Regions from separate parts of the Alteromonas sp. ABM1_013 genome, predicted to be linked through region 3. Evidence: predicted binding sites of a transcription regulator. Region 3 holds the regulator's gene; each other region holds the start of a gene.
What was found. Region 3 encodes MetJ, which represses methionine synthesis genes. Its sites were predicted from a motif close to TAGACGTCTAGACGTCTA; they were not measured.
Positions count from the first base shown of each region.

Region 1: the regulator MetJ is predicted to act here: its motif matches at 5,325-5,342, upstream of serA (phosphoglycerate dehydrogenase).
Region 2: the regulator MetJ is predicted to act here: its motif matches at 3,603-3,620, upstream of msrA (peptide-methionine (S)-S-oxide reductase MsrA).

Region 1 is NZ_JBSWXH010000002.1:476,479-483,977, forward strand. It holds gene ACXAGK_RS06705 (SIMPL domain-containing protein) at 1-432, shown strand, start outside; gene ACXAGK_RS06710 (DUF1289 domain-containing protein) at 619-909, shown strand; gene ACXAGK_RS06715 (HDOD domain-containing protein) at 931-1,755, shown strand; gene ACXAGK_RS06720 (DUF481 domain-containing protein) at 1,880-2,683, shown strand; gene ACXAGK_RS06725 (DUF481 domain-containing protein) at 2,898-3,644, shown strand; gene serA (phosphoglycerate dehydrogenase) at 3,864-5,093, opposite strand; gene rpiA (ribose-5-phosphate isomerase RpiA) at 5,430-6,086, opposite strand; gene ACXAGK_RS06740 (5-formyltetrahydrofolate cyclo-ligase) at 6,176-6,820, opposite strand; gene ACXAGK_RS06745 (ATP-binding protein) at 6,852-7,499, opposite strand, start outside.
Region 2 is NZ_JBSWXH010000007.1:138,979-146,477, reverse strand. It holds gene ACXAGK_RS19245 (NAD-dependent epimerase/dehydratase family protein) at 1-373, shown strand, start outside; gene ACXAGK_RS19240 (sodium-dependent transporter) at 577-1,998, opposite strand; gene ACXAGK_RS19235 (SDR family NAD(P)-dependent oxidoreductase) at 2,328-3,053, opposite strand; gene ACXAGK_RS19230 (thiol-disulfide oxidoreductase DCC family protein) at 3,043-3,438, opposite strand; gene msrA (peptide-methionine (S)-S-oxide reductase MsrA) at 3,697-4,242, shown strand; gene ACXAGK_RS19220 (hypothetical protein) at 4,347-5,468, opposite strand; gene ACXAGK_RS19215 (metallophosphoesterase family protein) at 5,717-7,499, shown strand, end outside.
Region 3 is NZ_JBSWXH010000004.1:114,306-121,804, reverse strand. It holds gene metF (methylenetetrahydrofolate reductase) at 36-923, opposite strand; gene metJ (met regulon transcriptional regulator MetJ) at 1,084-1,416, shown strand; gene ACXAGK_RS12425 (malic enzyme-like NAD(P)-binding protein) at 1,579-2,814, opposite strand; gene ACXAGK_RS12420 (hypothetical protein) at 3,461-3,778, shown strand; gene rpmE (50S ribosomal protein L31) at 3,953-4,165, opposite strand; gene priA (primosomal protein N') at 4,618-6,807, shown strand; gene ACXAGK_RS12405 (SPOR domain-containing protein) at 6,940-7,499, shown strand, end outside.

The DNA.
Region 1 (7,499 bases), on a different contig from region 3:
ATTACTATTGGAAAGCCTGAAATAAATGACAAATTGGCACAACAATATGGAAGTAGTGAAAAAGCACCATTTCGCTACAGCGCCATTCAAACCGTTACTGTCTTTTCAAATGATGTTGAAAAAGTGCGAGCGCTCATGCAGCAAATTGGGGAATTAATTAAAACCGGTATTGTATTATCAGACCAAAGTTATCGCGCACAGCCTGACTATGTGTTCACCCGCTTAAATGAAGTAAAGCCGGAAATGATTGAAGAGGCTACGCTTAACGCACGAGAGGTAGCAGAAAAGTTTGCCTCAGACTCAAACAGTACGTTGGGTAAAATTAAGCGGGCCAACCAAGGGCAGTTCAGTATTTCAAGCCGCGATAGTCACCATCCTCACATTAAGAAGGTGCGGGTAGTGTCTACCATTGAATATACTCTTGTAGATTGATATTCATGCTATGCTAAGACTGGCAACGTGAATTGACTAGACACGGCGAGTTCACGCATTTGTGCACTTTATGTATTAGATTACTGCTAATGTCTAGTGGCTAGATTTGCGGGTATACGTTTTAATTTAAAGAAGTGCTGTGTACTTCAGCGCTTAACGCTTATTAATTAAGGTGGCAAGCCTGAAATGAAGGACCCTAAAGCGCAGTCCCAACAGCTTGAGTTTTTTGAAATTCCAAGCCCTTGTATTGGTGTCTGCGAGTCTGGTCCAAGAGGGTTTTGTAAAGGCTGTTACAGAAGTAGGGATGAACGCCTTTATTGGCTCAAAGTTGATGATGCGACAAAACGAAAAATAATCAGTGCGTGTGTAAGGCGTGAAAAAGCAGTATTGGCGAAGTTACGCAAAGCGCAAGAGCTAAAAAGTGAAGAGTCAGCCGAACAATTTTCTCTTTTCAATGAGCCGCCTGAAAGAAGTTAAAAAGAGTTAGAGAATTTTTTGATGCCGTTAGATAAGTATGTTTCGTATGCTACAAAATCGTTTACGTTACCCGATATATGCGTTCGCTTGCGTTCAACGCTAGATGATCCTCGTTCTAGTATCGAAGAGATTGCTGTATTAGTTAGTGCCGACCCTTCTCTTACTGCTAAAGTTTTACGGCTAGCCAATAGTTCACTTTTTCGTTTTCCCTCTCAAATTGCGTCTCTGACAAAAGCGATTAACGTAATAGGGGGCGAAGCGCTTTATAATTTAGTGATTGCTGAAACGGCAACCACTGCCTTTAAGCACTTCGATACATTGCTAATTGATTTAGACAAGCATTGGCATGCCTCTGTTTATTGTGGCATGGTCGCTAAGAGCCTAGCGATGCGACTGAACATTCGCGGCGCTGAACGTTTTTTTGTAATGGGAATTCTTCAGAATCTAAGTGAGCTCATTGTCGCTAAAAAAGAACCTAAGCGTTATGACGATTATCGTCACGCACAAAAAAGCGAGTTGCCACATACTGAACAGTTAGCTCATTTCGGTTTTACGTTTGCACATTGTAGCGGTATCATATTGGAAAAATGGCACTTGCCTATTGGTTTGTACTATCCGATATCATTTATGAACGAAGAAGCAAAGTACGCTTCTGACGTTGATATCTGCGTCCTTGCTCTTGCTAGTCGAATAACGCTTAGTCAACTTGATAAAGAAAGTTATGCTGACATTGAACTTTTTACGCCTGAGATAGCCAATACAGTAAGTCTCGATATGGAAGTGATAAGTAATTCAATTGAATATGCTGAGCAAGAAACAGCAAAAATTGTCTCGCTTATTCACTGAGCTTTCAGTGCCTCAATTCTGTTATAGCACTGATAAACAGTAAAGTTCTTCCAGAGGATTGGTATTATAAGCGTCTTATTTAGACGTAATCTAATAACTAAAAAGCTCGACGTAAAATCAGATTATGTTCACAAAAACCTTCCGGCCGCACGTTGTTGTAGGTGCTATTTGTATTGGTATGTGTTTCTCAGCACATGCAAGAGACCTTATTGAGACCCTTTATCACGCCGATTTTACTCCAGACGCTGATGACGAAATTCCCCGTTTTACAATGGATGGAGAACTGGGTGTTCTTCTCAATACAGGCAATACGTCTGCTGCGAGTGTGAAAGCGGCAGTGAATGCCGATCATGAAACCGAAAATTGGAGCAGTGTTTATTTTGCTGAGCTGCTCTACAAAGAAAGCGGCACGCCTACCACAGAGCGCGACATAAGCGCACAGCGCTTTTTTACCAGCGCTCAATTTGACTATAAGCTACTTACGCCAGGCCGCCGCCTTTTTATGTACGGCGATTATGAAGATGATAAATTTACAGGGTATGAGCACCGAGCTTCATTAGCCGCGGGTTGGTCACAACGCGTTTGGCGAAACGAAGACAGTGAGTTTCGTTATAGTGTAGGGCCAGGTTACACCTTTATCGAAGCAGAAGAAGACAGCGATAATCTTGTTAACGACGGGGTAATAGTACGCGCGTCAGCCGAGTACAAATATCACTGGAGCTCGGGTGCCAAACTGCGTCAATTTGTGAGCACAGAAGCTGGTGAAGAAAATACCAAGTCCCGTTCTGAAACCTCGCTTTCAGCAAATGTATTCGGTTCATTAGCGATGAAGCTGTCGTTTATACTAAATCATGAAACCGACACCCCTGAAGATGTCGCGGCGTTAAGCACAGAGACATCTGTAGCATTGGTCTATCAGTTTTTTTAGTCAATTAGTGTAAATTTAAGGCTTAAAACCGGCTTTTTACCGCGGGTGGATTGACTGAGAGCGTTGAAAATGTACACTGCGCACCATTGTTTGTAGCGTTGGTTTATTTTTCGACGCTATTTAGCTGACCTCTTTTAAAACTCGTGTTGTACCGCCTTGCAGTACTTAAGGTGTCGTGTACAACGAATGGACCGATAATCAATAGGATTGTTCAATGAAAAAGCAAGTGCTTGCATCTCTAGTTGCAATTTCTCTTTCTCCTGCCGTATTCGCTCAAGGTAAAGAAGTAAAACCTTTCACAATGGAAGGTGAGCTTGGCTTCATATCTACATCAGGTAACACTGAGACGACTTCAATCAGCGCGGGTATTACCGCACACCAAGAGTTAGAAAATTGGAGCAATGACTACGCCCTTGAAGGTCTATACAAAAAAGAAACTACAGAAGATGATAATGGCGAAGACGTTGAGTACACATCTGCGCAAAAGTTCTTCGGCTCGGCGCAGGGTAACTATAAGCTAGAAAACCCTGATAACCGTCTATTTGCCTTCGCATCATATGAAGACGACCGCTTTAGCAACTTTAACTACCAAGCAACGGTAGCAGCGGGTTGGAACCAAAAAGTGCTAGAGAATGATCGCCACACTCTAGAATATTCAATAGGTCCTGGTTACTCGTTCATCGAAACACAAGAAGATGAAAATCTTGATAGCATGATTGTTCGTGCATCAACAGCGTATTCTTGGAAAATTTCTGACACTGCTAAATTCACGCAAACCGTGAGTACTGAAGTGGGCTCTGACAACACGAAGTCACGTGCTGAATCTGCACTTACTGCTACGATCAGCGGGAACCTTTCTATGCGTCTTTCGTTCAAATTAGATCACAACACTAACGTTGATGAAGACGTAGAAAAACTTGATACAGAAACTGCAGTAAGCTTAGTTTACAACTTCTTCTAAACTTTACTGAAGCGCCTTGACTGCTCAGTTGTACGTTGAGGTGGTTTAATGCTTTACGTAGGTAATTCCTTTATACACTGATGCCATAGTGTTGTTGGAATAGGCGCTAGAACCAGTGCATTGCTAAGTAAAACAAAAGTACAGATACAAAAAAACGCTGCAAATTTGCAGCGTTTTTTTTAACTAAATATCAAGCAAGCGTTTTATTAAACGTTTTGTTTAATGAAGGATTCTGGTCTTAATAGTGCCGTCAATTTGTTGAAGTTCTGCTAGCGCTTCATAGCCGCGGTCTTCTTTAACATCTACTACTACATAACCAATTTCAGCATTAGTTTGTAGATACTGAGCTTCAATATTGATGTCTTTTTCCGCAAAAGCTTTGTTGATTTGCGTAAGAATACCTGGCTGGTTTTTGTGTACGTGAAGTAAGCGCGAACGACCGGTGTGCTCAGGCAGTGATACTTCAGGGAAGTTAACCGCCGACAACGTAGAGCCGTTATCGCTGTACTTTGCTAACTTACCCGCTACTTCAATACCAATGTTTTCTTGCGCTTCCTGCGTGCTTCCGCCAACGTGTGGCGTAAGAATAACGTTGTCGAACGCGCGAAGCGGCGATTCAAATTCTTCAGTATTAGACTTAGGCTCTACTGGGAATACATCAATTGCTGCGCCATTAAGGTGACCGCTTTCCAGTGCTTTGGCAAGTGCGTCAATATCAACCACAGTACCGCGAGATGCGTTAATAAGAATGCTGCCTTTCTTCATTTGAGACAGCTCTTTTTCGCCAATCATATCTTGGGTTTGCGGCGTTTCGGGAACGTGTAACGATACCACATCAGAGGTATTAAGTAGCTTTTCAAGCGATTTCACCTGAGCTGAGTTACCCAGCACTAGCTTATCTTCAATATCGAAGAATTGAACGCGCATACCAAGGTGTTCAGCAAGAATACTAAGCTGTGTACCTATGTGGCCATAGCCGATAATGCCTAAGGTTTTTCCGCGAGCTTCATAAGAGCCAACTGCGGTCTTCTCCCATTCACCGCGGTGAGCTTTGGCGTTTTTGCTAGGCACTTGGCGAAGCAAAAGAATAATTTGCCCAAGAACAAGTTCTGCAACCGAGCGAGTATTAGAAAAAGGCGCGTTAAAAACGGGAATACCACGGCGCTGCGTGGCTTCAAGGTTAACCTGGTTGGTACCAATGCAGAAACAACCAATAGCAACAAGTTTTTGCGCCGCATCAACTACTTTCTCGGTAATCTGTGTACGTGAACGAATACCAACAAAGTGGGCGTCTTTAATCTTCTCAATTAACTCATCTTCAGGAAGAGAGGTTTTAAGAAATTCAATGTTGCTATACCCATTGTTTTGTAGTGTTTCCAAAGCACTTTGGTGAACACCTTCCAACAACAAAATGCGGATTTTATCCTTCTCTAATGAAACTTTGCTCATGAACTCGCTATCTCTCGCTGATTTAATTGGGGTTGCTGGCAGTGCCAACCATAGGATCTCATAAATTCTGGGTAGCTAACATTTAAAGATGCACTACCTTATTTGCAACAGAGCCTTGGTTTAGCGCCTGCTATCTAGCGTTTTAGTTACGCTAATTGCTCTAATAAAAAAGGTTCATAACCTTAAGCAACATAAACATCTAGCTGCAAAAATATTATTAATTAAGACATCTAGACGTCTAAACGGAAATTAACAGAAAACGCGCTAAGTTAAAAGCAGTATTTTGCTTAGCTTTTCAACAAAACTCTAGAAATAGGGGCGGTTAAGCCGCCCGAATCACTTAAAGGTTTCAACACCACTGTCGGTTGCACTTAACACTAAATCAGCGCCACGTAGCGCAAAAATACCGTTAGTTACTACCCCCGGAATATTATTGATTTTTTGCTCTAACTCACGTGGGTTTAGTATTTCAAGATTGTGAACATCTAAAATAACGTTACCGTTATCTGTCACAACGCCTTGTCTGTACTCGGGGTCGCCACCCAGTTTTACCAGTTCGCGAGCGACAAAAGAGCGAGCCATAGGAATAACTTCTACAGGAAGTGGGAAGTCACCTAAAACAGGCACGCGCTTACTTTCATCTACAATACAAACGAACGTGGTAGCGGCACCCGCAACAATCTTCTCGCGGGTCAGAGCGGCGCCGCCGCCTTTAATCATATGTTTGTGTTCAGTGACTTCGTCGGCACCGTCAATGTAAACTGAAAGATTACTAACTTCATTCAACTCGAAGACTTCGATGCCCAAGGCTTTCAAACGCTCGGTAGATGCCTCTGAACTTGAAACCGCGCCTTCAATTTTGTGCTTAATTTTGCCCAGTTCTTCTATGAAAAAATTAACAGTAGAGCCCGTACCCACACCGACAATACTGTCTGCTTCAACATAGTCGATGGCTGCTTTGGCTACGGCTTGCTTTTTTTCGTTCTGATCCATGGTTACTCTCCAACTTATTATGCTTGCAAGTGTAACTTATAAGTGCACATGAACCCATAAGTTCATAGGTTCAATTTGATATAGTGAAATTACGGTTTAGTGAATATAAGTGTGCGAGAAGGGGTCACGATAGCATCCAGCGGCACATCCCACGGGGCAACGGGCAGGGCATCAACTTCTTGCACATCGTGAGCGATACCTACCAATTTTGGCGTGTGCTGGTTTAAGGCCGATTGAGTATTCAGCTTGCGTTGCGTAAAGCTTAAGGTGCGGTCGTAATAGCCCCCACCCATACCTAAGCGGTTACCGCTTGTATCAAACCCCACTAGCGGCATAAGAATAACATCGCATTGTGTAACAGGTATGACGGCTTCACAGGACAATACAGGCTCTTCTATATTGTATTTGTTATTAATTAACAAAGAATTGGGGGTATAAGATAAAAAAAGCAAATGCCCTTTGCATACAGGATGTAGCACAGGCAATGCGAACTTTTTGTGCGAGAGCTGCCAAGTTGATTCGATGTAGTATTTTAAGTTTACTTCGCCATCGTTAACCAAGTACCCGGCTACAGTAGTTGCGCTTTTAACAAAGGGAAGGGTGTTTAGCTGAGTCGTGATGCACTGGGCAGCGTCTTCATGCTGTCCATCAGGTAAACTACGACGCGCTTCGCGAAGCTTTTTGCGAAGTAGGGCTCTAGCTTTCTGTTTTTCTGGTGAAACGCTTACTTGCATATTAGGCAACCGTGCTTGGCGTGAATGGCGGTTAGTGGTTATTCTGCCCTAAATAGTGATTAAGTACGCGAACTAACTCACTATTGTCTATAGGTTTGGTTAGCACGTCATCAAGGCCTCGTTCTCGCAAATACTCAGACTCAGTTATCACGTCAGCGGTTAATGCTACAACAGGTAAGCTTGGCTTGTGAGCTTTTATCTGTGCCGTCGCTTCGTCTCCTTGAATGCCGGGTAAGTTAAGGTCCATTAGCACTAAGTCGACAGGATTAGATCTAGCGTATTCAACCCCTTCCTCACCTGTGCTTACCACAGAAAGCGCCACGCCTAATTTTTCAAACAAGGTTTGAATAACCACTTGGTTTATATAGTGGTCTTCAACCACTAACACATTTGCAGATTTATCAATGTTAACTTGTGCTACAAAGCTTTGTGGCTGTGCCTCAACGAACTGATTTGCACTTAGCGCATCGGCGGGCAAGGTTACGCTTAAGCGGGTACCGTGATTTAATTTACTGCTAACTTTAATCGTTCCATCCATAAGATCGATAAGACGCCTAGATATATTTAAGCCTAAGCCAGTTCCACTAATCTCTTGGGCGTTACCCATCCGTTCGAAAGGCTCAAAGAGTCGCTTTTGATCATCTTCGCTAATGCCAATGCCTTCATCTATGACATTGAA
Region 2 (7,499 bases), on a different contig from region 3:
AGGTCAGGTTGATATCAGTATTATTCGTCTAGCCGGTTTAGTAGGTCCAGACCGTCATCCCGCTCGTTCGTTAAGTGGAAGACACTTGGATGCAGGAAATAAACGAATTAACCTTGTCCATGTGCACGACATTGTGTCTGTGTTAACCTCAATTATTTGCGACAAGCCACTAAACGACGTTATACACCTTTGCAGCTTATCTCACCCTAAACGCGGTATTTATTATGTAGATGCAGCTAACACTCTGGGTATAGACGCACCACACTTTTCTGATACAGAAGCTCAGCCTGGCGGCAAGGTCATCGACGCTACGCAAAGCTGGGAAAGGCTTAACATTACGCCAGAGTATGGCGACCCTTATCGCATGTTTTAAGGCTTATGCTTGTATGTTTACTTAGCTCGCTAAGACGGTTGTAGATTCATTGAGGTGTATTCGCCAATAAGTTATCAAAAAGCCATGAATTAAGAGCTAATCGCTAAAAGAAACAAAAACGGCAAGCCTCTGGCTTGCCGCTTTTTTATCCGAATTTACTGCTAGCACACAGCAAATACACTAGTTTTGTATGGGGAACATACTTAACCGAACAGGCTTACACCAAAGTATTTTACCGCCACCGTGTTTACAAAAATCACAAGTAGAATTAGCGGAATAAACGTCTTCAATGAAACATCCACATACTTTTCAAACCAGCTGCCTTTATAGCCACTACTGCCTTCTTCCAAAGAAGCATTAAAATTAGCACTCTTCCAGCGATAAATAACGAACAAGCAGATTAGCAGGCCGTTTAACGGCAAAATAGTGTCGTAAAATACATCGTAAATTACGTCAAACAGCGATTTATCGGCACCGGCGTAGTGCATAAATGACGTCAGCATATCAACTTTACCAAACGACAATGCACTTAGAATTGCCAGCACAATCATAATGCTACCTAAAGAGCCTAGCGCCCATTTACGGCTTACGCCTTTTTCATCCATAAGCGCCGCAACAGGTACTTCAAAGATAGACACTAGAGACGTTATTGCTGCAAAGAACACGAGTAGGAAAAACAGGCTCGCGACAATCGAAGCCCCCATATAGCCAATGGAGTCTTGTAGTGCCAGGAAGATACTAGGCAGATAAGTAAAAATCATACCTACAGACGATTCACTTAACTCATCAGGATTAATGTCTGGGTTGAAAGAGAATATGGCAGGAAGAATCATTAAACCTGCGGTAAAAGCCACAGCAGTATCGGTTAATGCAACAAGCTTTGCAGCGCTTGGTACATCCGCACGTTTATCGATGTAACTACCGTAGGTAATAAGAATACCCATACCCAGCGACAGTGAGAAAAAGGCTTGTGATAGTGCGCCGTTCACTACTTCTGCTGTAATTTTTGAAAATTCAGGAACAATATAAAACTCTACGCCTGCCATTGCGTTTTCGCGAGTTAGTACAAAGATAACAAGGCCGATAAGCATCACGAAAAGTGCTGGCATAAGCAGCTTCGCCGCTTTTTCTATCCCCTCTTTTACACCACCTTGAAGGATAAGGTAAACCACACCAACAACAGCAGCCATGTAGACGAAAATAGACTCTGAATTAATAAACACCCCAAAGGTATCGGGGTTTGCTAGTTTGTCTAAGTTCCCGCTAACTGCTTCAAATAAATAGCCAAAAAGCCATACAGTAATAACCATGTAGAAAACGGCAATCATAAACGGCGTGGCAATCGCGAGCCAGCCTGCAAGTTTCCACTTCTTTTCGTTACCACTGATAGCGCTGTATGCGCCTAACGGGTCTTTTTTAGCATGGCGACCTACCGACATCTCTGCCAACATAACCGGTAAACAAATGGCAAAAACGAAAATAGCGTACATTAAAAGGAATGCACCACCGCCGTTTTTAGCTGCACCGACTGGGAACCCCACCAAATTACCAATGCCCACTGCAGAGCCTGCAGCAGCCAATATAAAACCTATGCGCGATCCGAACTGTTCTCTGGCCCCGCTCATATCCCTTCCTCTTGTTGAGTTATTGTTATAGCAGTTCGCTTATTACGCCTTGCGACATTCAAATTAGCCTTGTATACAACAATCACTTTTTGAAATCACAATTTGTACTTGTTGTTCGTTCTTGATTCTCGTCGGAATCAAGCCGAGCGAACTGGTATTATTTATTATTAGGATGGCGTTTGTTGTAATGACTCACATGTGGCGTCAACGCGTTGTATTGCTACCTCTATGGGCGTATCAATACGCTGCACCATTCCCAAAATAACATGGTAACAGCAGTGAAATAAAAAGTCTTGATGTTGGACTTGCAGAAATGAGGTTAGACCGTATCACCAAGTTACCACTTCACCATTCCAGTCGATAAAATGGCAAGTCTGGTCCCGATTGAGCGCTGAAAGGTGGTGAATAAGTTGCTTTGCAGTGAACTCTGGCGTAAAGAGTTTTTTAGCCGCTACATTTTTTTGAAATGGCTTCGACAGCCCGGTATCAATGGTACCTGGGTGGTAACATACCAGCATGACATCCTTTAATCTGCGCTTGTATTCTACCGATGCTGTTTTGACAAACATATTGAGCGCGGCTTTCGAGGCACGGTAGCCATACCATCCGCCAAGCCCGTTGTCTGATATGCTCCCTACTCTCGCGCTTAGGCAAACAAGGGTTGAGCCTTCTTTACTCATAACCTTGACTAAATGCTTAAGCCATATAGCGGGAATAATGCTGTTTGTCGCAAAATACGCAGTCAAGGCTTCCTCGCTGACATCTTCTAAGCGCTTTTCGGGTTGAATACCTTCGCTTTCGTTATGCAAAAAACCGGTGGTTATAACTACTGTACCCAACACAACGCCTTGCTCAGCGAGTTGCTTTACAAAGCCGCTGATGTGCTTATCATCCTGTTCAGCAATTTGATGATAGGAGACGTTCTCAGAATTGTTACTTTCAGCTGCAGCTGCACGACTTACAGCAAACACTTTTGCGCCCGCACTGCGATATTGCTCTATAAGTGCAGACGCTATGCCACCAGATGCGCCCACTATAAGTACGTTATTTTCCATTCGGCTCTCCTGGTACGCAGCGGTCGCACTGACGTTTTTTTCCCGTTAAAAGGTAAGAAATGGTATATCTATGTTTTGCGAATACATTGTAGAAAGCATCAGCGGCATAACGGATAACAGGCCAGCGAAGCGGAGCATAAATCCAGCCCATACCTACTGCTTTCCATGCTTCATGGGTAACATCAAGCCCAGTAATTAGGGTGCCATCATCGCGAAGCCCGTGAATCCTTGCATTAAGCGAATGCCAATCCATGTCCGGATAACGACTTGCAAAATCAGTGGCCTGAATATCGACCAAGGTGAGTTTGTTATGCTTGTCTCTTTTGCGTAAATGACGCATTTCGGCTATACACAATGGGCAATAACCATCATAAAAAATAATCACTTCTACCTACCTCTGCCACATAAGACGCTTATCGCTTAAAAGGCGATTTTGCCCATGCAAACATGAAAAAATAAACATTAGGTCGCGTTTGCCACGCGCTGACCGCGCTCTTGTTGTAACCAGTTTAAAACCGTTTTGAGCCGTCGCACGTTATTCTTATTTAATATTCGTTTATACGATAAAAAAACACGCTTGGATGACTTGTGTTGTGCCCTACCCGCACCCACACTACAAGCAAAGATTATGAGAGGTTTTATTATGGCAAATTTACAAGTAGCCACTTTAGCAGGCGGATGCTTTTGGTGTATCGAGTCTGCGTTTAACACTGTCGAAGGTGTAGAAAAAGCAATTTCTGGCTATGCTGGAGGTGAAAAAGCCGATCCAACCTATGAAGAGGTATGTACGGGAAACACTGGTCATGCAGAAGTGGTCCAGGTAACGTTTGATGCCGACAACATCAGCTACCGTGAAATTCTAGAGATATTCTTCGCGCTACATGATCCTACTCAGCTAAACAGACAGGGTAATGATGTGGGTACACAGTATCGCAGCGCAATCTTCTATCATGACGACGCACAAAAAGCGGAAGCTGAAAAAATTATTGCACAAATCACAGAAGAAGAAATCTGGCCTGACCCGGTAGTCACTGAAGTAGTAGCCTTGAATAACTACTATGACGCCGAAGACTATCATCAGGATTATTTCAAAAATAATCCGCAGAACCAGTATTGCTCTATGGTGGTTGCACCTAAGCTTGCAAAATTCAAAAAGACTTTTGCTTCTCGCCTTCGCAGCGATGCATAGGTAAAGTCAGCTTTTTTAGCGACGTTTACAGGTTGGCTAGAAACGAAAGGGTTGCTTGGTAGTAACCCTTTTTCGGTTTTAATAACATCGTAAGTAGATAGACGCTAATCAAACCAAGCGTCATTGATTTCTATAGGAAATAGCAAGGGCGCTAAATCTTCATAACGCGTCTTATGCGCCTCACATTTCGCGTTTTTCATGTAATTCTTTTCCCACGGATCGTTAATGATCCATAGCGTACTATCAATTGTGACTAACCCTTCCATCGACGAGTTATCCATTGTGTACTGTTCGCAACTCTGATCACTGGCAACATCAAAAATAATGGGAATGCGCTTTGTCGGTTTGCTACCAGTGGTATCAATTACCCATAATTCATTGTCGTTTCTTGCCGCGCCAAATAAATATGATGCGCCCGTTGAGTGCGTATATAGAGCCAAGCCATTTATAGGGTGATTACCCGAGGTAAACGAAGGAAGCTGAAGGTCTGGTTCACTTACAGTTGCAAAATCGCTCGATGAGAAAAAATTTTCATCAACAGATAATGTAAAGATCCTTGGCTGCCCCGCTTTGTCTTTTTCTAATGCCAAATACAAAGTCCCGTCTTCCGCCATAGTCAGGCCTTCAATACCATCGTTAGGAAAGTTACCTACTTCGAACTCTTTCGGAAACTGGAGCGGACGCACATCTGACATTTCAACGTCACCATTTTCCTTGCGGGTTAATTTAACCAATAGGCTTGGGTAGTCTGTAGAGCCTGTATCTTCGTACTTGGTTTCACAACGAGGGCTCAAGGCTCCAGTACGGGTTGCATCCTCTGTGACGGTGTAAATGACATTAGCATCTCTAGGGTCTACCGCTAACGCTTCTAAATCTGGTTGTTCGCTCAAGTAGCTATAGAAGCAGCTTCGACGCACGTTCCTCGAGAATGAAAAGCGCTTACTGGAAGCGTTTAGTGTTGCCGTTTCTGGTGAAATGCTATGTAACTTCAACTGCTGCGTAACATCCGCACTTGCATCAGCAATGGTAACTAGCTGTCCGTCTAGCACGACTAGCCCGGATGTTTGGGGGTCAAACATAACTTTTCCAGATTCATCAAGGATCCACTTCCCTACTGTTGTTTCTGTCAAATCGGTAGGTTCTGGACTGATAATGACATCTTTGGGCTCGCTGCATGCGGTGACCAGCATGGCGGTTAAAACGGTGGCGGATAAATACTTAAGCATAATATGAAGTCCTCTCTCGACTCGGCGTATCGAGAGCAAAAGCTAAAACTGAAAAAATTGTAAGGGAGTATATCGAGCATACCGTTTACGCACAAAAAAGAGTAAGGTTATAACGGTTATTTACATTGCGACTGCGTTTGTGGCTTGTAAAAGACACGATAAATATTATAAAGCTTCTTAGTATTGAGGCAGAAAAGTTTTAGATAGTAAATCGAGTATTGAAGGAGAAAGTCATTCCTACGCAGCACTTGCCCCAAGTCATAGCAGGGCCAATAGTTAGAAAAGTGACGCCTACTGAATGCCATATATGGGTAGTCACCAGTAACGTCGAGGCACCATCACTGAAACTGTCGGTCTGTGACCAGACCATAGCGGGTGAGTGTCAGAGTGAAACGGTACGCGTAGGCACTTATGCTTTCATCCATCTTATCTCTTTTTTCGCGGCTGATACTTTTAAAGACAGAGCGCGAATTAGCTATAAACTGTTATTCGACGATTCGTCTGCCCAAACCACATGGGAAAATGAACAGCGCGCAATACTCTACGATGGCCAAACTTCGCCAAGCTTTCACTACACAGAAACGCCTGAAACTATTTTGCACGGCTCATGCCGCAAACCCCACTTTCATGACGATGATGCGCTGGCGCAGGTTGACGTTCTTCACAAGAATGCGTTTGAAAAGGATGACGGCTTTCCCGATCTTTTGTTGATGACGGGGGATCAAATTTACGCAGATGATGTCGCTGGCCCTATGCTTAAAGCCATTCACAGAGTGATAGAGCGCTTAGGCCTTTACCACGAAGCGCTTGAGGGCGCAGTGGTGAGCAATACGAGTGAACTTGCAACCCATGAATTTGGGTTTTATGAACGTGAACAGCTTCTGCCGCAAATAGCGACCAATACGGTATTGTCTTCCATTTTCTTTGGCGCCAAGAAAAAGCCTGTGTTTACGTCGGTAAATGCACAAAACCATTTAATTGGCAGTGCAGAGATCATCGCTATGTATCTGCTGGTGTGGTCCGACACGCTTTGGGCTGATACGTTGCGCTCTGATGGCTCTATAGATAAAGAGGGTATACCAGAAAAGTACTCAAACATTTTCAATAAAGAAAATGACGCGCTTACCGGGTTCGTTAAGCAATTACCCCAGGTACGTCGAGCCCTGGCACACATTCCCACCTATATGATCTTTGACGATCACGATGTTACCGACGACTGGAATTTAACTCGGGGCTGGGAACAAGAAGTCTATGGAAACCCTTTATCAAAACGCATGATCGGCAATGCGCTTATCGGCTATTTGCTTTGCCAAGGCTGGGGGAATGCACCAAAAAAAGTAGCGCCACTAATCGCTAAAGTACAAGAGTCAATGGGAGAAAGCGGTTTAAACTCGCACGATGAAATCATTGACGATCTGTTGGATTTTGATCAGTGGCATTACCGTTTAGATACCACACCTCCTATTGAGGTTTTAGACACCCGCACGCAGCGTTGGCGCAGTGAATCAGATATGAACAAGCCCTCGGGGCTAATGGACTGGGAAGCGCTGTGTGATTTCCAGCATTCTATTATTGGCAAGGAATCTGTCATCGTCGTCTCTGCCGCTCCCATCTATGGGGTTAAAGTTATAGAGGCCATTCAAAAAATATTTACGTTTTTTGGCAAGGCGCTCACGGTAGATGCAGAAAACTGGATGGCACATAAAGGTACTGCCAACGTTATGTTAAACATTTTTAGGCACTATAAAACTCCACCTGAATTCATTATTTTGTCGGGGGATGTGCACTATTCCTTTGTGTACGATGTGCGTTTACGCTTTAGGCGAAACAGCCCTCATATCACTCAGTTCACCTGTAGCGGATTGAAAAACGCGTTCCCGGATGGGCTAATTAAATGGCTAGATAGATTAAACCGCGTGCTGTATCGCTCCAAGTCTCCCTTGAACCTTTTCACAAGACGTCGAAACATGTCGGTAAAAGCACGAGAGCCTAGCAAGGGTTATGGCGAATTATTCAACGGTTGCGCAATCG
Region 3 (7,499 bases):
ATCTAACTGTATAGCTTTGTTACCGCTATACGAAATCAGTCGCCGGAGCGCACACCCAGCATGTGGCAGATAGCATAGCTTAACTCACTGCGATTTAAGGTATAAAAGTGAAAGTGCTTCACCCCTTCTTTTGCCAATACCTTCACTTGATCCATAGCAATATTAGCGCCTATTAGGTTACGAGTGGCTTGATCGTCTGCATCAAGACCGTCGAACATCTTGTGTAACCATCCCGGTACGTGAACATCTGTAAAGCCTGCAAACCTTACTAACGTTTGGTAGTTAGTCACAGGTAAAATGCCTGGAACTATGTCTAAGTCTACACCTGCGGCGGCTGCACGGTCTCTAAATCGCAGGTAAACACTGGTGTCGAAGAAGAACTGGGTTATCGCTTCGGTAGCGCCAGCTTCAGCTTTGCGTTTAAGGTTTAGCAAGTCGAACTGCGCATTTGGCGCTTCAGGGTGTTTTTCCGGGTAGGCGGCAACTGAAATGTCAAAATCGGCAACGTCTTTTAGTAAGGCAACTAAGTCAGAGGCATACATCTCTGTTTTGTCTACCCCTTTGGGTAGGTCGCCACGTAGGGCGACAATACGGCGAATACCAGAATCCCAGTAGTCTTTTGCAATTTGCTTTAATTCATCACGGCTAGCGTCAACACAGGTTAAGTGAGGAACTGCCGCCACACCAGTTTGCTGTTGAATCCGTTTTACCACGTCGTGGGTTCTGTCACGCTCACCGCTATTGGCGCCGTAAGTAACCGACATGTAGCTGGGCTTTAACGGTGCTAGGCGTTCAACCGACTTCCACAGGGTTTGCTCCATGGCTTCCGTTTTAGGCGGAAAGAATTCAAAAGATACATCAATATCACGCAGTTCCGACAGGGACTGGTTTAATGCATCGATACCTTGTGCGTAAGAAACCATGGTTTATACTCTCAAAAATGTTATCTTATAGACGTTTAGACGTCTAAATTAAAGAATATATGTCTAGACGTCAAGAGGTTTACACTGCTCAATTGACCTTTTCGTGAACTTGTTTAGAATTTCTCTTCATAATATAAAAAGAGTAGACCGAGTTAGTACAATGGCAGAATGGAACGGTAAATATATTCACCCCTACGCAGAGCATGGGAAAAAGAGCGAGCAGGTAAAGAAAGTCACTGTCTCTATACCTATTAATGTGCTTAAAGCACTTACTGATGAGCGTACCCGCCGCCAAATCAATAATTTGCGCCACGCCACTAATTCGGAACTATTGTGTGAAGCGTTTTTACACGCGTTTACTGGCCAGCCATTGCCTAACGACGATGACCTGCGTAAAGACAATCCTAATCGCGTGCCGGCTGAAGCTAGGCGCATTATGGAAGAAATGGGCATTGATCCAAGCTTCGAAAATGATGTGTCTGAAGACGACTGATATTTAGTATTAAAGAGAAACGGCGCTGTGTTGTAAGACTTTACTAGTTTATAGCCTACAACACAGCGCCGTTTTTTATGTACTTGTATTCTTTAAGCGCACTTTTTAGCAAATATTGGTTGAGCGTTAACACAACCTTTTTTAGCCTTGTGCGCCAGAACTTTATTCTTCTGGTCTTTCAGGTACTCGTGCAACACCCGACTCAATAGCCGCCTTAGATACGGCGGTAGCTATACGCTCGCACAGACGTGGGTCCATAGGTTTAGGAATAATATACTCCTTACCAAATGTCAGACTATCGCTTTTACTCGCTGCCAATACTTCCTGTGGTACAGGTTCTTTCGTAATAGCACGAAGAGCTTCAACCGCCGCCACTTTCATCTCATCATTAATGGCTGTTGCGCGAACATCTAAAGCACCGCGGAAAATAAACGGAAAGCACAGCACATTGTTTACCTGATTAGGATAGTCTGAGCGGCCAGTAGCCATAATTAGGTCTTTACGCACTTCGTGAGCAAGCTCAGGCTTTATCTCAGGATCTGGGTTAGAACATGCAAATACAATTGGGTTTTCAGCCATCAAGGAAAGCGCTTCTGGCGGTAAAACATCAGGGCCTGATACACCGACAAAGATATCTGCGCCTTCCATTACATCTTCAAGGGTGCGCTTATCAGTATTGTTAGCAAACAGCTTCTTGTGCTCAGTTAAATCTTCGCGACGAGTGTGGATAACGCCTTTTCTATCTAACATGTAGATACGCTCACGCTGGGCACCACACTTAATCAGTAGCTCCATACAGGCAACCGCTGCTGCTCCAGCGCCCATGCAAACAATTTTAGCGTTCTCTATATTTTTGCCCTGAATTTCTAAAGCGTTAAGCATACCTGCGGCGGTTACAATAGCGGTACCGTGTTGATCATCATGGAATACTGGGATTTTACAGCGCTTAATGAGTTCTTGCTCAATTTCAAAGCACTCTGGCGCTTTGATATCTTCTAGGTTAATACCACCAAACGTATCAGCAATATTGGCTACAGTATTGATGAATTCTTCGGTCGTACGATGTTTCACTTCAATATCAATGGCATCTAAACCAGCAAAGCGTTTAAACAGAAGTGCTTTACCTTCCATTACTGGCTTTGAAGCTAATGGGCCTAAATTACCTAAGCCTAAAATCGCAGTTCCGTTACTGATAACAGCGACCAAGTTACCTTTGCCCGTATACTTGTAAGCGTTATCTGCATCCTCGGCGATTTCTCTCACCGGCTCGGCAACGCCCGGGCTGTAGGCAAGAGCAAGGTCGTCGACGCTATCGGCTGGCTTAGATAGCTCTACGCGAATTTTTCCAGGTGTGGGTTTGGCGTGATAGTCGAGTGCGCGTTGTCTAAAATCTGACATGTAAAAAGGTATCCTTAGATGTAGGGTTCATCGGTATTTTTGTTCACGCTCTGTAGCTATTTTATTATCGTTGTAGTTATAGATAGATAAACATAAGCGCGTTACAACTAACTAATGACAAAAGTGATTATAAATAGTTGTTAGCACCAGTGTGGTACGTTGGAAACTGCAGACCTAGCGTTAACTCTTCCTGATTTCCCTCACATATCGCTGTTGATACTAGGTCTAACATTTAGACCTGAATTTATATCCAAAAGCGCCACAAGCCTTAGCAGTAAAGCACTATTCATAAAGTTAATGCTCACTATTAAGGTGCCGATCGCAACTCTAACACAGCCAATCACTGTGTACATATCTGATCAGAATTCTCAATTACCAATGTAGGTTAGGCATACTAATTAGACCAGTAAAATAAGTCTATAATTGTCATTCATAAAATTTATTTTGAAGTCTCATTTCATTTTGAAGGTGTATTATAGGCGCGGGTGCTAAAATGTAGGCGCGGATGCTAAGATGCTTATCGATTTATATTCGAAAAAACAGCTTTGGATAATATTTCACAAAGATAGACCTCTTTATTTTCACTATTGTTTTTCTGATAAAATACGATAAATGGCCTCTCAAACCCGTTTTGAAGATAAATAATATGACAGAGAAAAAACTAATCGCAGTGCTAACAGATGTGTGTGAAAACGTAAAATCTGACGATAATGGATTCGTATGGCTTACGCATTTAGGATCTTGGAAAGCGCCGAAAGTTATTGCCGTATTTAATACGGAGCAAGAGAAGCAGCAAGCATTGATTAACGGTTGGGATATGGACTTCATAAACCAGGTGAATATAGCCCTAGAATCGATAAAGTCTATTCCAGCTGGAATTTATTTCGACAGTGAGGAAGCGTGTGAAAAACAAAGTAGAGGGGACTGGGATAAACACTTGTCAGGAGTCGAAAAACTTCATTAATTATAATGAGTGTTTTGATCTTAAGTGTAAGCGTTATTGATATGATCAATTAGCTTTGATTAGAGGTGCTTGCATAAGTGAGAGCTATTCAATGTTAGTTTACTAACGTGAATAGTTTTCTCTGGACAATAAAAAAGCGCCAAGAAGGCGCTTTTTTCGAACTCGATATCAGGCTTACTTTTTGCCCAATGCACCGAAACGCTTCTTGAAGCGATCAACACGACCACCAGTATCAACGTTACGTTGCTTACCAGTGTAGAATGGGTGACATGAAGAACATACGTCTAGGTTAATGTCTTTACCAAGCGTAGAGCGAATCTTCATTTCGTTACCACATGAGCAAGTTGCTGTGATTTCTTCGTATTTAGGGTGGATATCTTGTTTCATTGGGTTACCTCAAATAATAAGGCCGTATCGCTATACAACCCGAAGTCGCACACCATACGTTACATAATTCAAATGATGAGTCGTTCAACGAACAACCCATCGCAAAAAGAGCGGCGCATAATATAGGATGGATGTGGCATGATCAAGTGGTTTTTGCCCAATTGTTAAACAAAGCAGCTTGGCAAGAAGGCTACCCAAGAGAGCTAAACAAAAAACATTCCTTTTATGCTTTATCGTAAAGTATGTTTAAATATTTGTCTTTCAAGGCTAGGCCCATTAGCGTCAATAGTAAAATTGTGCGCTATAGCAAAATGTGTAGCTAACTGTTAGCAGCGCAAACTGCTGTAATATATAGGTCTACAAGTAGCTTCAGTATTATTAGTTTCAATATAAGAAGCTTAGTAAGCGCATTACGCGCTGTAACAGCCATCAAGTAAGGTAGAACGTTCGCAATGGCCTTTATCCAAGTTGCCGTGCCAGTGCCACTGCGCCAACTTTTCACATATACCCACAACAACGCACTCCGTGCGGGTGTAAGAGTGGTTGTGCCTTTTGGCCCCCGCAAACTGGTGGGTGTGGTCGTTGAAACCCTCCAAAAACCAGAAAGTGAAATTGACAACGTCGACAAGTTAAAAGCTATCGAGTCGGTACTTGACGATAGCCCCATTATAGATGATGTGTTGCTGAAAATGGCACAGTGGCTGTGGCAGTATTATCACCATGCGCCGGGTGAAGTACTGCACGCCATGTTGCCTGTTTTATTACGCAAAGGCGAGTCGGCGGCGCCCACGCCACAAGACATGTTAATGCTTACCGAAGAAGGTATGCAAACGGCTGCAGAAACGCTATCGCGAGCGCCTAAGCAACAAGCTTGCTTTGCTGCACTGGCTGGTGGAGCGTTATTAGCGTCGCAAGCGCGAAAACAGTATGGTGCACCTGCAGCTAAAGCGCTTGTTGAAAAGTCTTTGGTACGTATCGAAGAAATAACACCTGAATTTAAGCCAGGCAGCTGGCTTGCCTCGTTATCGCTTTCTGAAAAGCCAATTCCAGACACTGAGCAGTCGGTTGCCATTGCTGCACTTAATCGCCAGCAAGGCAGCTTTGGCGTAAGTTTGCTTGAAGGGGTTACCGGTAGCGGTAAAACGGAAGTCTATCTTCAGGCTATCGAACCCTTACTGCGTGAAGGTAAACAGGTGCTAATCCTTGTGCCTGAAATTGGGCTTACGCCCCAGACGGTATCTCGTTTTGAGAAGCGCTTTGGCATTGCGGTGGGTGTTTTACACTCTCAGATCTCTGATAAAGAACGTTTACATGTTTGGCAGCGTGCTAAAGCCGGTGAGCTCGGTATTATCATTGGTACTCGTTCGGCTATTTTCACGCCGCTACACAACCCCGGCATGTTAATTGTGGATGAAGAGCATGACGAGTCTTTTAAACAGCAGGATGGGTTGCGCTATCACGCTCGTGACTTAGCAGCCATGCGTGCCAAGCAGCACAATATTCCTCTTTTACTAGGCAGTGCCACGCCCGCGCTTGAAACACTCAATAATGCACTAAACGGCCGCTATGCTCATTTACAGCTAACTAAGCGAGCAGGGGGGGCGAAAAGCACACATCAGCATGTGCTGGACGCACGCGACCAACCTATTCATTACGGGATTTCACAAGGCCTGCTAACGATAATGCGTCAGCATATTAACGCGGGGAATCAGGTATTGGTGTTTGTAAACCGAAGAGGTTATGCGCCAGCGCTACTCTGTCATCACTGCGGTGAGACCGCAATGTGTAAGCGTTGTGATCGCCCTTATACCGTGCACAAAGCCCAAAACCGGTTACAGTGCCACCACTGCGGTGGCATGCGTTCAATGCCATCAAACTGCGAAGCGTGCCATCACAATGAATTAGTTACCGCAGGTACGGGGACAGAGCAAGTTGAGCAAGGGCTAGCAAGCTTATTTCCCGGCGTTAAACAGGTAAGAATAGACAGCGATACTGTGCGAGGTAAAGACAAGCTTCACCAAACCCTTGATGCTATTAATCGCCAGGAGTTCCAGTTGCTGGTAGGAACCCAGATACTATCAAAGGGTCATCACTTTCCTCATGTCACTCTAGTAGCAGTGCTAGATTGTGATGGTGCCCTTTTTAGTGCCGATTTTAGAGCGCCAGAAAAGCTCGCTCAGCTTGTTACTCAGCTTGCTGGAAGAGCGGGGCGCGCCAGCAAACCTGGTGAAATGTGGCTTCAAACCCACAATCCTCACCACCCTTTGCTACAAGATTTAGTGCACAATGGCTATGGGCATTTCGCACGACACGCTTTAATGGAGCGTAAGGCAGCAGGGTTGCCCCCTTTTATTAGCCAGTTTGTTATTCGCGCAGAGGCTACCGATAGTAGTTTAGTTTATCGCTTCCTACAGGAAAGTAAGCAGGTGTTTAATCAACAACACGCCATTGATATAAACGGTCCGTTTCCTTGTTTAATTGAAAAGCGGCAAGGCAGGTTTCGGTTTATGCTGGTATGCAGCCATGAAAAGCGTGCGCCGCTTCACAATGCGCTGCGTTTGGCGCTGCCATTTTTACAGGCGTTGCCACAGGCTATGAAGGTAAGGTGGTCGATTGATATCGATCCTACCGATTTCAGTTAGCTTGTTAGGTAGCAATACGTTAAAATTTTAACAAGATTGAAGAGGCTGAAACACCAGTCCTTCTAATAGACTTGGTATATGACGTTTTCTTACGCATACAAACAACGATAACAAGTAGGAATATTGCCGACTATGGCTCAACGCGATTATGTCTCTCGTGGACGCTCTCCTCAAAAAAAGAAGCCCGCTGGTAAAGGTAGAAAGCCAGCCACAAATACGCGATCAAACGCACAAGCTAACGCCCCAGTTTCTGGGAAGCTTCCTATCGTGCGCCTTATAGGCATTTTCGCTTTAGTGATTGGCTTCGGTGTATTTTTATGGTCGATAAAAGACAATGTAGAGGATGACGTAGATACTCAAGCTTCACGACCTGTTGCGCCAACAGAAGAGTCTTTACCTGAGCTGCCTGAAGAAGAGTGGGAGTACATTAAGACCCTGCCAGGGTATGAAGTAGAAGTTGAAGTAAGAGAGCAGGAAAAGTCTGACAAACGCTATCTTATGCAGTGCGCCTCATTTAGAACCCGCGCCCAGGCTGAAGAGATGAAAGCTAAAATTGCATTTCAGGGTTTAGAAGCGCTTATCAGACACAGCACCGGCAGCAACGGCGATTGGTTCCGCGTTATTCTTGGCCCATATGAATCTAAGCGCGATGCGGAAAAAGCCAAGCATAGTCTGCGTAAAGTAAACATTGC